3 regions of the Glutamicibacter sp. BW80 genome follow, and region 3 is predicted to be linked to each of the others. Evidence: riboswitches for the same ligand, from Rfam matches in the RefSeq annotation. Region 3 holds a riboswitch; each other region holds the start of a gene.
The links. Region 3 has a riboswitch for thiamine pyrophosphate ahead of thiM (hydroxyethylthiazole kinase). Riboswitches for the same ligand answer to the same signal wherever they lie in the genome.
Positions count from the first base shown of each region.

Region 1: linked by a shared signal. The riboswitch ahead of thiO (glycine oxidase ThiO) and the one ahead of thiM (hydroxyethylthiazole kinase) in region 3 are both predicted to bind thiamine pyrophosphate.
Region 2: linked by a shared signal. The riboswitch ahead of CIK76_RS02905 (ECF transporter S component) and the one ahead of thiM (hydroxyethylthiazole kinase) in region 3 are both predicted to bind thiamine pyrophosphate.

Region 1 covers NZ_NRGV01000026.1:2,445-7,305, reverse strand. Annotated here, with positions in the region: gene CIK76_RS06190 (GNAT family N-acetyltransferase) at 1-7, opposite strand, end outside; gene CIK76_RS06185 (ThiF family adenylyltransferase) at 30-1,169, opposite strand; gene CIK76_RS06180 (thiazole synthase) at 1,169-1,972, opposite strand; gene thiS (sulfur carrier protein ThiS) at 1,975-2,220, opposite strand; gene thiO (glycine oxidase ThiO) at 2,233-3,351, opposite strand; TPP riboswitch at 3,347-3,452, opposite strand; gene CIK76_RS06165 (GNAT family N-acetyltransferase) at 3,532-4,500, shown strand.
Region 2 covers NZ_NRGV01000015.1:99,732-104,592, reverse strand. Annotated here, with positions in the region: gene CIK76_RS02910 (ATP-binding cassette domain-containing protein) at 1-1,093, opposite strand, end outside; gene CIK76_RS02905 (ECF transporter S component) at 1,086-1,703, opposite strand; TPP riboswitch at 1,775-1,893, opposite strand; gene CIK76_RS02900 (DUF4235 domain-containing protein) at 1,968-2,219, shown strand; gene mnhG (monovalent cation/H(+) antiporter subunit G) at 2,283-2,696, opposite strand; gene CIK76_RS02890 (monovalent cation/H+ antiporter complex subunit F) at 2,696-2,962, opposite strand; gene CIK76_RS02885 (Na+/H+ antiporter subunit E) at 2,959-3,591, opposite strand; gene CIK76_RS02880 (Na+/H+ antiporter subunit D) at 3,604-4,861, opposite strand, start outside.
Region 3 covers NZ_NRGV01000001.1:250,165-255,025, forward strand. Annotated here, with positions in the region: gene thiD (bifunctional hydroxymethylpyrimidine kinase/phosphomethylpyrimidine kinase) at 1-760, opposite strand, end outside; gene thiE (thiamine phosphate synthase) at 757-1,398, opposite strand; gene thiM (hydroxyethylthiazole kinase) at 1,391-2,185, opposite strand; TPP riboswitch at 2,175-2,269, opposite strand; gene CIK76_RS01150 (GntR family transcriptional regulator) at 2,304-2,672, opposite strand; gene CIK76_RS01155 (hypothetical protein) at 2,669-4,198, opposite strand; gene CIK76_RS01160 (aldehyde dehydrogenase family protein) at 4,286-4,861, shown strand, end outside.

The DNA of each region.
Region 1 (4,861 bases), on a different contig from region 3:
GCTGCATAACCTCAGTATGTCAGCACCGGCTAGTAAGTCACTATTTCATCGCGGATTTCCGCAAGCCACCCAAGCGTTCCCCCGCGCAAACTCCGCACCCGGGCGCTGCCTTCGGGGAGCGACTGGTTCAATTCCGTGGCGGCGCGCAGCGAGCGAACACCGGTTTTGCACACGAAAACCAGCTCGGTTGCGGGGAAGCTCTGAAGCTCCCGCCAGCCTTCGTTGGCAAGTCTTTCCAGCGGGAAGTGGACACTGCCGGGAATGACCGCAAGCTCGCGTTCCCACCCCTGGCGAACATCTACCACCAGGACTTCCCGGGCGGCCCGAAGCAGTTCAAATTCACTTGCGTTCAGCTCCTGGGCGGAGCCTGCAACCGCACAGGACGCCACGGTATATTCACCGAGCCCGGTGACCGGAGCACGCTCCGGATCTCGTGCAAACGTCAAGATGCGAACGCTTGCCTCCAACGCGTCGTAGAGCCAGAGCTTTCCGCTCAAAGGTTCTCCGACGCCGGTGATCAGCTTCAGCGCCTCGGTGGCCATCAGCGAACCGATGACTCCGCAAAGGGCCCCGAAGACTCCTCCCTCGGCACAGGAAGGGACCGAATCCGCTTCCGGGAGGTCGGGAAAAATATCCCTGAGCATTGGGCCCACTCGGGGGTCGAACACCGAGACCTGACCGGAGAATTGGAAGATGGTGCCCCAGACCAGCGGCGTCTGGGTCAACTCCGCGGCATCGTTTGACAGGTACCGGGTGGCGAAATTGTCGCTGCCGTCAATCACCACATCGTGTTCGGCAAAAAGTTCCAACGCGTTGCCAGGATCCAGTCGCTGTGCGTAGAGCCGCACAGAAACTTCGCTGTTCAGTTCTTCCGCCAGGCGCCGCACCGATTCAACCTTAAGCTGGCCCTGGTCCGTTTCACGGTGCACGGTCTGGCGTTGCAGATTCGAGAGTTCGACGGTGTCCGGATCGATCACGCTCAGCTCTCCGACGCCGGCCGCGATCAGGTAGCTGGCGATAGGGCTGCCCAATCCCCCAGCGCCCACGATCAGTACCTTCGCGTTCGCGATACGCTCTTGGCCTTCCACACCCACCCCGGGCAGGGACAGATGGCGGGTGTACCGGGCGAGTTGTGCACGGCTGCGCGGCGGCATCGGCTTGGTAGACATCAGAATTCTCCAACGAGTCTTTGCATCATTCCCGCTGTCGGAGATGAGGCCAGCGCGAGATCGCGTTGCGGAATACGCCCGGCAAGGAACGCCGCGCGCCCGGCCCGGACCGCGTCGCGCATCGCGGCGGCCATCAAGGGCGCGTTTTGCGCTCGGGTCACCGCACTGGCGAGCAGCACCGCATCGCAGCCGAGCTCCATCGCCTTGGCCGCATCCGAGGCGGTCCCCACCCCGGCGTCCAGGATCACCGGAATCCCGGCGCGTGCGGTAATCGTTGAGATGTTGTGCGGATTCAGGATCCCCATTCCGGAGCCGATCGGGGATCCGGCCGGCATGACCGCTGCCACGCCGAGCTGTTCGAGCCGCATGGCCAGGGCCGGATCATCGTTGGTGTAGGCGAACACCTTAAAACCGTCGGCGACGAGTTCTTCGGCCGCGGCGAACAATTCGATGGGATCCGGCAGCAGCGTATGCTCATCGGCGATCACCTCGAGCTTGATCCAGTCGGTTTCCAACGCTTCGCGCGCCAGCTGGGCGGTGAGCACCGCATCTCGCGCGGTGAAGCATCCGGCGGTATTGGGCAGCGGGCGCACCCCGTTGCGCGCCAGAAGCTCGTACACCGATCCGGAACCGGCCGCGGCGAAATGGCGAATGGCGACGGTGGTCAGCGCGGTGCCCGAAACATGCAGGGCCTGCTCGAGGGTATGCATCGAGGTCGCCCCGCCGGTGCCGAGAATCAGCCGGGAGTCGAAGCGTTCCCCGGCGACCTCGAAGCCATCGGTGTCAAGAGTTAGCTCTTCCATCTTCAGCCTCCCTGAGCCGCGGTGACGAGTTCAACCCGGTGGCCGGGCTTCAGCTCGAAGTCATTCCAGCCACTGCGCGGGACAACTGCCGAGTCCACCGCCACCGCAACGCCTAAACGCGACCCGTCGCTGGCCCGTCCGTCCGTTCCGATGCTCTTTCCCAAGTGCGCCGCGAGCAGCTCGCGCACGGTGCTTCCCGCCGGCACGGTGGCCGCCTCGGTGTTGAGGATAAATTCGATCTGTTGCATCTTCTCTGGCTCCTAAAATGGTGTGCTGTTGGCGAGTTGCGCGCCAAACCTATCGAGTGAAACGCTGGTCAGCTGTTGTGCATCTGCCGGGTTCCCGAGCAGCAGCTCGGTCCCCAGCCGTGCGCCGAGCGGGGTAAGCAGCACCCCGTGGCGCGAATAACCGGTGGAAACCACCAGTCCCTCATCTACGCGTCCGAGCAGCGGCCGATCATCGGGTGTCGCCGGTCTGGCCCGCACGATCGCCTCGTTCAAGGTGGTGTCGACGATGCCCGGCACGAGCCTGCGCGCATTGTCCAGCAGGGCGTGCATTTCTCCCACGTTCACCTGCTCTTGGCCGTCCTCGCGGCTCGACGCGCCCAGCACGAGGCTTCCATCGGTGCGTGGCACCAGGTAGACCGGCTGCCGATGCACGATTCCGCGCACGGTGTGCTTGATCAGCGGCGCGCCCACCGGTCCTTGGAGCCTGAGGATGTCTCCGTAGACCGGGCGCAATGGCAGAGCCGGCGCACCTGCTAGCGCGCCCAACCCGTTGGCAAGCAGTACCTGATCGCCATGGATTTCTTGGCCAGTTGAGGTAAGCACTCCACTGGTCCGTGATCCCTGGCGCAGCAGCCGCACCGCCGTTTCGCGCACGATCGACCGGTCAAGCTCATCGATCAGGATGCGCAGCAGGGACCGCGGGTCCAGTTGCTGGTCTTCGGCGCAGCGGATGGCGCCGGCGATGCCGGTGGCAAGCGCCGGCTCGAGTTTGCGTGCCGCGCTGCCCAGCAGCCGCTCGGCGCTGAATCCCAGCGAGGCTTGCAGCTTCATGAGCGCAAGCAGTGCGTCCATATCCGCGGTTTCGGCGGCGACGACCAGCGTGGAGTTTTCTACGTACGCTGGTCTGCTGCCGGTGGTTTGTTCCACGCGGTCAATGAATGCGGGGTATTCCTTGGCCGAAGTGGCCATCAGGCGGTGAAGTGCGCCCTGTCCCCAGGTGGTTTCGGCGGTCGGTGCGAGCATTCCCGCCGCGGCGTGGCTGGCTCCTAGCCCAGGCGCCGGATCCACTAGCGTGATTTCGGCGCCGCGGGCGCGCAGTTCGAATGCCGTGGCAAGCCCGATGATTCCGGCGCCGACAATGACTATATGCACGAAGGCATTTCCTTCCTACGGCGGCATGACCCGCATCAGGTGTAGCGGTCGGCACATGGCCCTCTCAGCCCAATCGCTGTTGGGCTCCCGCGGAGTACTTGGATTATAAGCATGCCTCAGCTCACTTTGGCGAACTTCATGACTTCAACCTGTGCTTCTGCCTGTGTTTTACTCGTTGGCATGAGCGAATTCAGTGGTCCGGAGGATTTGTCTACCGATCATCGGCTGGCACAGGTTGTCATCGATGGCGAACGGCAACTGCTCTTGCCTGCCGTCCGCCGGGATCGGCAGGCATTATTGCGGCTGCTCCACGCAGATTTCGAAGAGGTTGGTGCCTCGGGCAGGTGCTATTCTCGCGCGCAGATTATCGAGCAGCTGTGCAATGAACCAGTCGTTGAATCGACTAGGGACGAAGTGCATGATCCGCGCGTGCGCAGGCTCAGCGATTCGCTGCTGATGCTGCGGTGGCGAACCAAGCCGGAGAACCTGAGCCAACGCACCTCGCTCTGGGTTCATTCGGCCCAAGGTTGGCAATTGCTCTTTCATCAAGGCACCGGTCAATCTGCGTCGTCCCAGATCAGCGGCCGGCGGCTCGGCGCCGCTGGGCAAACGACGGCATCTTTGCGTCCGCTTCGCCTAGCGGATGCACCGCAAGTCCTCGCGGCCTTCCTTTCGAGCCCGGATATGGCCCGGCAAGGCGAGGTGAGTACGCTTGCCGAGGCCGAAGCCTATGTCCGCATGTTGCTCGAATTCCCGGCCCGGCAGGTTCCGTTGGCCGTCGTCGAGAATTCTGCGCTCGTTGGCCTGGTGTGCGGGATCATCGATGAGGCGAACCTGAGCGCCTGGGTCTGGTATTGGCTGCACGCGGAGCATCGGGGCCGCGGGTTGAGCAGCCGGGCGTTGGCCGCCCTCTCGGCGGAGTTATTCTCCAGCTACCGCTTGCAGCGACTGGAGTTGGGTTTGCGCGTGAACAATCCGGCGTCGAGGATAGTCGCCGAGCGTTGCGGGTTCATTCTCGAAGGACGCGAGCGCGGCAAGTTCCTGATCGATGGCCAGCGGATCGATGTGTTGAATTATGCGCGGTTGCCCACCGATCCCATCCCGCCGATCAGTCCGCTGGAGTTTCGCGCGGAGGCGGCGGGAGGCTGATTTTCTTCGGGGCCGCAGCGGAACGGAATCGAGTAGGTGGGGGTGTCTAGCCCCCACCTCTCACACCACTGTGAGTCTTGTAGTGGCTGGTCTGGGATCAGCTGGCAAGGTAGGAACCAGGCCTCTCACTGCCGGGAACATGACTCATCACACTACTGACCCGTATGGTGTCATTGTCCGGAATTGTCTGCTCTCGGTGGTGGGCGGCCGGCACCTACCCGGCCCACCCCGGTAGCCTGATCAGAAGATTGTCCACCCAACAGGGCGTGACCCATCACAGTGTTGCTCCGACGGTGACCTCTCCCCGGACCGGTACCGGCCGTACGGCCGAAACCCTTGTCCGTGAAAAGAAGAGAGCACC
Region 2 (4,861 bases), on a different contig from region 3:
GTGCAACCAATGCCCCTGCCCGCCAGCTGAAGGGCTGCGGACTCAGCCCATCGGCCAGGTTGCTGCTTGCTTCGACACTGCCCGTAGCCGGCTCAAGCAATCCGCCTAAGGTCAGCGCCAAGGTGGATTTCCCTGCACCATTTTCCCCGCGAATCACCAACGCTTGGCCGGCGCGCAGCCGCAAGTTGATTTCGGCTGTGGGCACCGCTTGTGCATGGCGCGCCGCGCGCAGTTTCACCGCCGCGAGCAGTTCCTCGCCCTCGCGTGAGTGGAGAGGTTCGGTGTGTGGAACGTAGCCGGGAATCCAGATACCCGCCATGGCTAATTCACGGCGAATCTTTTCATTCTCAAAGAGCGCCCGCGGCTCGAGGTCGTGGGCGATCCCGCCGCCAGGGGCAAGGACGAGTACGCGGTCAACGTGCTCTGCCCAGGCTTGCAAGCGATGTTCCACCACAAGCAGTGTCGCACCGGTGTCATTGGCGGCGGCAAGCACCGCATCACGCAGCGGCTCGATCCCCGAAGGGTCGATATTTGCGGTTGGTTCGTCCAGAAGCATCAGACCGGGGCCCATGGCAAGAATCCCGGCCAAGGCCAGCCGCTGCTTCTGGCCGCCGGAGAGTTCCTGGGTGCGGTGCGACAAGTCCAGATTCCCAAGTCCTACCGCGCGAAGCACCTCGGGGATTCGCGACCGGATCAGTTCCGGAGCCATTCCAAGATTCTCCGCGCCGAAGGCGACATCGTCACCGACCCGGCTCTGCACGATCTGTGTTTCGGGGTCTTGCTGCATCAGCCCGACCGGGAAGCTTCGGGCGAAGGCATCTCGTCGCTGAATCTGCAGTTTGCCGGTCGCCTGCTGCCGTTCGTCGATCTCAAGAACTCCAGCCAAGGCGTGCAAGAGCGTTGATTTACCGGCGCCGGATGGGCCTAGCAGCAGGACCTTTTGCCCGGCAGGAATATGCACGTCCAGTCCGCTGAGCGCCGGCAATGGACGTTCGGCATGGTGCCAGCCAAAGTTGTCGGCCGTGATCTCAAAGCCGCCACCGCCGAGGTGCCCGGGGGTGGCTTCGGTAGTCGAAGAACTCAATTCAGGCACTGCGCAGCGAACCTTCAAGGTGTGCCGAACGGCTAGCCAATGCTCCCAGAGCACCGGTCTTCGCCAGAGCACGGGTTGCCAACCACGAGAGAAGTCCGGCAATAACTAGGCCGGAAATGCCCATGGCAACTACGTGGAACAGCTTCATCGCCTCGGTGTACTCAGCGAAGTAACCCAGCAGGTAGGCTTCGCCGATTCCGCCGAAAATTCCCGACATGAATCCCGCAAGCAGTGCCACCGGCAGGTTCCACCGGCGGTACCTCACTGCGGCAAAGACCACCTCGGCTCCGAGCCCCTGGATCAGGCCGGAGAACAGCACCGCTAATCCCCATTGGGAACCTAGCAAGGCTGAGATGACGGCGGCGAGGATCTCGCAATACAGCGCGGCACCGGGTTTCCGGATAATCAACGCACCGAGCACCGCGGGAAAAAGCCACATGCCAGATACGAAGGCGCTTGCCGGTGGGAAAGCCACGAAAGCAAGGCTGACCAATCCGTATCCGGCGTTCCAAGCCCAAAAGATAACGCCCGAGGCGACCGCGATTACCGAGGCCACAACGATGTCGACCACGCGCCAGCTGGCACGGTTAGTTGCTGGTGCAACGTTCATAAGGTTTGTCCTCCTATGTAAGGAGGGGAGATGCACGGACCGGTGGGCGTTTAATCGCGCGCCATGATCCGCATCCGAGATGCTCGACTTCCTTCGCCGGTACTAGCCGGGGCAGGTTCGAGGGTCTGCGATCTATCGCACTCTCAGCGTCTTGCACCGCGAACGGCATGACGCTCCCCTGTCGGAATGATTACTGCTCAACCACCATACCGCAGGTATGCTGGGCTACAGAACGAAACCTTACGACGCGAATGCGAGGTCCTCATGAACTCAGTGCAGAAGCTTGTTACCCTTGGAATTTCAATGGGAGCGGGAATGCTTGGAAGCCGACTGGTCGACAAGGTCTGGAAAGGCTTCACCGGAAACGACGCGCCACGTCACGGCAAGGAAGCAGCCGCGGAAGCGAGTATGCGCCAGGCTTTGGGGTTCGCCATTTTCTCCGCCGTGGTCGCATCGATTATCCAGGTGCTGGCTGATCGCGGCACCAACAAGGCCATGAAGAAGTTCAGCAAGTAACATTGCCGAATTCCTTTGGTGGGGCAGGCCATTTGGCCTGCCCCACCAAAGTTTAACCAGCAGCTAGGTGCTCTCGGGCTCGTCGTTCTGTGCAGGTTTCGCTGGCGGCACCGCTGCGGTGGTTCCGGTCGTCTGCGAATGATTGCTAATGACCTGTTTTAGTTCATCAACATGCAAGGTTTCTTTCGCCACGTGCTTCGTGCGATATCCGGCGCGGCCAATCATGTGCGCCGATACCGGGGCAGTCAGCAGCTGCAATCCCCAGGCCAAAGCAAAGACCGGGATCAGTCCCCAGCTGCGCAAGTGGATGATGAGTCCGGCGAAGAGCAGCAGGAAGCCCAATACTTGTGGTTTGGTGGCCGCGTGCATGCGTGAAAGCAGATCCGGGAAGGTAATTAAACCGATTCCGGCGATCAGCGACATCAGGGAACCAAGTACCAGCAAGAGCGCAGCGAGTGCTTCTAAGAACGTGTCCATTAGGCGTTCCTCTGATCCGATACGAACCGCGAGACGGTAACCGAGCCGATGAATCCCAAGGTGCAGGCAACCACCGTGAACAGCAGGTAATCGGTGTGCCGGTTCAGCGCCATGTCTAGGCACAGCGCACTGGAAATGATCAACAGCATGACGTCGAGAGCGAGCACCCGGTCAAGAATCGAGGGGCCCTTGAAAACCCGCCACAGGCAAGCGATAGAGGCCAGCGCCAACATCACTCCGCCAATCCATACAGCTATTTCAATCATTTCTTGGGCTTCCTGCTGGAGAAATCCGGACCGCATTCATTCTTGATCGCCTCGTATTCATCGGGGCTTCCGATGGCCATGATCAACCGGCGTTCAATGTCGTGGATATTCGCTCGCGCCTTTTCCACATCCGCATCGCTATTCACATCGAGATAGTGCAGGTACAAGGTGGAACTGCTGCGGTCCACGTCCACCACGAAGGAACCTGGGATCAGGGTCAGCACATGGCCCACGGTCATCACTACCAAGTCAGATTCGGTGCGCAGCGGCACTGCGATCACCGCGCTGCGTGCCTTCTTACGGCGTACTATCGCAACTCGCGCCACATGGCCGCTGGCGACGAATACCTGCATCAGGAACCACGCGAAGAGCTTCAGGCAATACCAAAGGTTTATTCGTCCGGGAAGCACCACCGGCGGCAGCGGGAATAGATTCACGATGACGATCGAAATAATCGCGCCAAACAATAGATTCCCGGCCGAGAAGTCCTGCCACAGTGCACCCCATACGAAGATGAGCAGCAGGAGCAACGGCCACTCCTGCTTGAAGGTGGCACGGTGACGGACACCGGAGGTATCCAGCGCATCATCGATGCGCTGGTCACGATGTTTGAGGTTCTTGTCCTTCATGCGCCTTTCCTCCTAACTCAACGGTAGTACTGCGTTGATGAATGGTTCACGTGCAATCAATTCGGCCGCCACGCGTTCACAGAAGGCGAAGATCGGCCCGGCGAAAATGGTCAGCGCGATACCTGCGGCAACGAGCGAACCGGTCGCGTAGCGCATCCCCCAAGGCAGGGACTCGGATTCCAACTCGCGGGCAAGCTTCCTGCCCAGATGCGGGGACTCGGCGCCGCCTGCCGCGGCATGTTCCAGAACCCGCGTCGATTCTGCGATCAATTGCGCGTTCGGCACCTCGGCATCCGCCGCACGGCGCCAGAACATACGCGCCCACACACGAATAATCGCAAGCAGGGTCAGCAAACTGGTCAGCAGCCCGGCGCCGATGACCACCCAAGTCAAGGCGTCTGCCTCGGACGACGCCGCATGCAACAGCCCGAACTTCCCGAGGAATCCGGAGAAGGGCGGGATGCCGCCGAGGTTGATGGCCGGAATGAAGAAGAGCACGGCAAGCATCGGAGACAGCTTGGCCAGCGAGCCGAGTTTGGTCACGTTCGCGCTGCCTGCTCGGCGTTCGATGAGCCCGGCAACCATGAATAGCGAGGTCTGCACGATGATGTGGTGGCCCACGTAGTAGATGGTGGCGGCGATGGCCAGCGGTCCGCCGACGGCAACACCGAAGATCAGGTAGCCGATGTGGCTGGTTAGCGTGAACGAAAGCATACGTTTGAGGTCCGTCTGGGCCAGCGCACCGAGAATACCGATGACCATGGTCAATGCCGCAACCACCAGCAGCGCGGCGTTAACCGTCCCGCCGGGGAACAACAGCGTTTCGGTACGGATGATCGCGTACACCCCGACCTTGGTCAGCAGCCCGGCGAATACCGCGGTGACCGGGGCCGGAGCCGTTGGATAGGAGTCCGGAAGCCAGAGTGAGAGCGGGAAAACGGCGGCCTTGATGCCGAAAGCAATAAGCAGCAGCACGTGCAGGATCAGGTGCGGGCCTTGGTCCAGTTCGGGCAGCTTCACCGCCAGGTCTGCCATGTTCACGGTACCTGTGGCGGCATAGATCATTGCGATCGCCATCAGGAAGATCACCGAGGACACCACCGAAACCACCACATAGGTGGTTCCGGCGCGGATGCGTTCGGCGGTACCGCCGAGGGTCAGCAGCACGTAGCTGGCGGTCAGCAGGATTTCGAAGCCGACATACAGGTTGAATAGATCCGCGGCGAGGAAAGCGTTGGACACGCCGGCGAGCAGAATCAGGTAGGCCGGG
Region 3 (4,861 bases):
GTCCGTGCCCGCTGCCCACCTGCAGCTCATCGGCCGCGGCAATCGCCGCGAAGAGGTACTCCTTCGCCGCGCCCAGGGCCTTGGCCCAATCCCCGCCGCGGGCATAGTGCGTGGCCAGCGCGCTGGATAGCGTGCAACCGGTGCCGTGGGTGTTGCCGGTGGCGTGGCGTGGGCCGTCATAGCAGGCGATCACCCCGGCCGGACCCACCAGCGCGTCGGGGCAGCTTTCGGTGGGCAGGTGGCCGCCCTTGGCGATCACCAGCACCTCGTATTTGGCCGCCAGGCGCTGGGCCTGCTCCAGCAGTTCCTCCCAGCCGCGCACCGGCGGCTCCCCGAGCAGCGCCGCAAGCTCTGCGGTATTCGGGGTGAGCACCTCCGCCCGGGAAAGCAGCGCGTCCAACGCCGAGCCATCGGCCAGCAGCCGGTCCCCGCTGGTCGAGATCATCACCGGGTCCAGCACCACCGGGGCGTGCACCGTTTCCAGCCATCGGGACACCGCGGCGATGATCTGCGGATCGGCCAGCATGCCGATCTTGATCGCGTCGATGCGCACATCTGCGGACACCGATTCCAGCTGCTTGGCCACGAATTCCGCGTCGACGGCCTGCACCGCATCCACCCCTAGGGTGTTCTGCGCGGTGAGCGCGGTGATCACGGCCATGCCGTAGCCGCCGTTGGCGCCGATGGCCTTCAGATCCGCCTGGATGCCCGCGCCTCCCGAGGGGTCGGAGCCGGCAATGGAAAGAATGTTGAGGCTCATTTGGCACCTTCCCAGCGGTCCAGCAGTTCGGCGCTGGCCGCCTGCGGATCCTCGGCGGCGCAGATCGCGCGGACCACCGCCATGCCGGCGGCCCCGCCGTCGCGCAGCGCCGCGGCATCCGCGGCGGTCAGCGAGCCGATGGCCACGGCGGGCAGCTCGGTGAGCCGCTTGGCCCGCAGGAATCCATCGATGCCCAGCGGGGTGGGATGGTCCTTCTTCGTGGGCGTCGCGCGGATCGCCCCGACCCCCAGGTAATCGAGGTATTTCGCGTCGGCGTTGGCCCCGGTCAGCTGTTCATCGGTGGAAGCGCTGAGCCCGATAATCCCCTCGCCGATGATTTCGCGGGCGTAGCGCACCGCAATATCCTTCTGCCCGATGTGGATGCCGGTGACCGCGGCACCCGCTGCCCGTGCCGCGAGGAATACGTCGATGCGGTCGTTGACCAGCAGTTCGGCCTTGCCGGCGGTGAGTTCTGCCGCCGCGCAGGTAAGTTCGAAGAATTCGCGGGCGGTCTCGTTCTTGGCCCGCAGCTGCACCCATTGCACACCCGCGGCCACCGCACCTTCGATGACTTCCAAGGTGCTGCGCGGCTGGCAGCTTTCGGTGTTGGCTACCAGGTAGATTCCCAGATCACGCATTATTTGCCTCCTCAAGGCGCAGGTTGTGCAATTCCTCGGGGTCCAGCAGCGAGAGTTCGTCGAGGAAGGCCGCGGCGAAACTTCCCGGACCGCGGCCGATGGCCAGGGCCTTTTCGGCGGCCAGTCCGTACAGGCCGTGGGCTGCGATCGCCGCGTCGAACGGGTCTTCGCTCACCGCGAGCATTCCGGCGCAGATTGCACCCAGGGCGCAGCCGCCGCCGGTAATCCCGGTCAAGCCGATCCCGTTGCTGTGCACCAGCGTGGTGCGTTTGGCATCGATGATCGCATCGGCCGCCCCGGAGATCGCGACCACCGAACCATATTCGGCGGCCAACTGGCGTCCGGCCTCGATGGCCGCGTGCACGGTGTCCTGCGCGTCCACTCCGCGCCCGGTCGAGCTCCGCCCGGCCAGCGCCAGAATTTCCGAGGCATTGCCGCGGATCAGGGTGGGGCGCTGGGTCACGATTTTTCGCGCGAAGTCAGTGCGCACCGGCAATGCGCCCACGGCCACCGGGTCCAGCACCCAGGGGGTGCCGGCCTGGTTCGCACCGTGAACCGCTTCGTCCATGGCGCGCAGCTGTTCGGTGCTCGGGGTGCCCAGGTTCACCAGGACCGCGGAGGCCACCGCGGCAAATGGCCCGGCTTCGCCGGGCAGGTCGGTCATGGCCGGAGCCGCCCCGGAGGCCAGCAGCGCATTCGCGGTGAAGTTGGTGACCACGGTATTGGTCAGGCAAAACACCAAAGGGGATTGTTGCCGGTAATTCCGGGCAACGGAAGTCAGGGTCATGCGACATCCCTCCGCTAGTTTGAACTAGTTCAGGTTCGACGGGTCTCATCTCAGTCGGTGAATCCGACACCCCGTGTCACTGGCTAGAGCGTACTCACCAAAGCCGCGGAAGAACAAATTATTGCCGCGCCCGGCGTTGCACCAGCGCCCTGACGGTGGCCTCGTCGATTCCCTGAGCTCGGGCCAGCTCCCACACCCGATCCACCGCTTGAACCAGATCACCGGAGGATTTCTCCATATCGGCTCCGGCGTTCACCACCGTTCCGGCACGCCGCCGGGAGGAAACCAGGCCGGTGGCTTCGAGTTCCTTGTAAGCGCGGGCCACCGTCCCGGAAGCGACCCCCAAATCGGTGGCCAGTGCCCGCACCGTAGGGAGCTTGCTTCCCGCCGGCAGCTCGCCCAAGGAAATCAGCGAAGAGATTTGCGTGCGGATCTGTTCATAGGGCGGAACCGCCGCGTCCAGGTCCACGAAAATATGTTGGCTCATACGCGCTGCGGCACCCTAGTTTCTGGGCGGGCCAAAATGATCACTGCCGGGCAGCAGAAGACGATGATCCCCACGGCCGAAACGTAGGGACCTGCCTCGTAACCCCAGGCCAGCATGGCGACGGCCGCCGCGGTGACTACACGGAGGGCGCGTAGTTCGTGAACCTGGCGATACCAAATTTCTTGCTCCACGGTGACATCCCAAGGCAAGGCCGCACGCCGAACCCACCAGATGTGGCAGGCGGTAGCGGCAAGCAACGCGAGGAGCGCACCCAGCGCAAAGACCGGTTTGACCGGAACTAGACCCCAAAAATATTCGAATGGTGGATTGATCAGCAGGTATGTGGCGCCGATGAGCAAGAGTCCGGCGAGCACATAGACATAGCGCGGCAGGTCTGCGCTGTGCCGAGCCAGTGAATGGGTTCCCCTGGACTTCAGGTGCAGGTAGCCCAGGAACCCGGCATTGAGCACCAAGAACAAGAGGGCTACCACCAGGAGCGACACAATTGCCTGCGGGGCATTCTCACCGGGGCGCGCATTGTCCGCGTACTCGGTCTGCACAAGCGAGGAGGAGCAGGCCAGTGCGATGAGTGTGAGCGCGGTGGTGAGGAATCCAATGGCAAACAAATTTTCGCGCATCCGCAAAAAGGAGGAGGCAGGCTTTGGGCTAGTGGTTCTGGCAAAATTTTCCGGTGGCTTCCACAATGCCATGGCGATGAAGGTGATGAGCATGGCCACGTTAGCGGTGTTTTGCCAGGGTTGATACATGGTGCGATCCAGCGACATAAGCCACGAGGCCTTGTAATGCAGCGACGAGGCTCCAACGGAGGCAAAGGCCAGGATCGAGGTGCGCAGCAGCCGGTTGAGCCAGACTTCGCGCAATACCTGGTTATCGTGGGGGCTGAGCGAACCAAGCGGTTTGCGCAGCAAAATGAAGAGCATCGCGATGAGTAGGGCCAGCGCCAGGGAGGCCAGGTTGATGGCAAACAGGGCCAGCATCTGGTCCGCCGCACGCAGTCCGTCGGTCGCGGACTGCGAAACCCAGGTGCTTCCGTAGGCGTCCGAGGAGGCAACCTCATATTGCGGGGGGACCCCGGTGACGTCGCGGATCATCCACAGGGTAAGACCGGCGCCGAGGAGTACCAGCGCGGCGACGGCACTCAAGGCCTTAGGCAACGGCGTCATCATCGAGCGAGGTTCCAGGGAGGCCGCGCGCACATTCGCCACCGACGCCGGCCAGGAGTAGAGGCCGATCAGATAGATCGACAGCAGCCAGAGTGCCGGACCGGTGGCGGCGAGCAGATCGCTGGCCCACAGGGATTCGCCGGCGCCGGCATGGGCCGCTTGCTGGTTGCTCACCCCGCCGGAACTGCTTACGAAGAAGGCAATCAGCGCGCACCAGAAGGAGTGGGATCTCGCCCGCAGCAGTGCGGGCCTGTTGTCTTGACGGGCAACCGTGCGCAGCCACGCGTAGATCAGGGCTGCGCCGATCGCCATGCTGAACGCGGCGGTGGAGAGTTGATCCATAATTACCTCCGTAAGTTGAAAAACTAATGTATCAAACACCTGATACAAATGGAATATCCCGGGGAATCAATGAAGTAGCATCGAGCCATGGGTCTCTTTACCTCAAATCCGCTTCCAGATCCCGTCGGCGACGCCGCACCGCCGGTAGACGAGCATCCCTCGCGCATCACCGAGGTCCTCGGGCACCTGCGCCGATCCGCCGACACCCGCATCACGCACCCGCGGCGCTTTCGCGCCCAGCAGCTGCGTGCCCTGGAAAAGATGCTGGCCGAACGCACGGGAGAATTCCTCGACGCGCTCGCCGAGGACCTTGGCAAGAGCGCCACCGAGGCGAAGTTCAGCGAAATCGACGTGGTCCGTTCCGAAATCGACCACGCCCAACGGCATCTCTCGGAGTGGATGGATTCAACCGCCGTCAAGGTTCCCTTCGCGCTGCAGCCGGCCATGGCCAAGGTCGAACCCCGGCCGCTGGGGGTCGTGCTGATCATCGGGCCGTGGAACTATCCCTTGCAGTTGATGCTGGCTCCACTGGTCGCCGCGATCGCCGCCGGAAACGCCGCGGTGCTCAAGCCTTCGGAGCTCGCACCGGCCACCTCGGGGGTGCTGGCGAAACTGCTCCCGATGTACCTGGACGCCCGGGTCTACGCGGTTATCGAGGGCGGA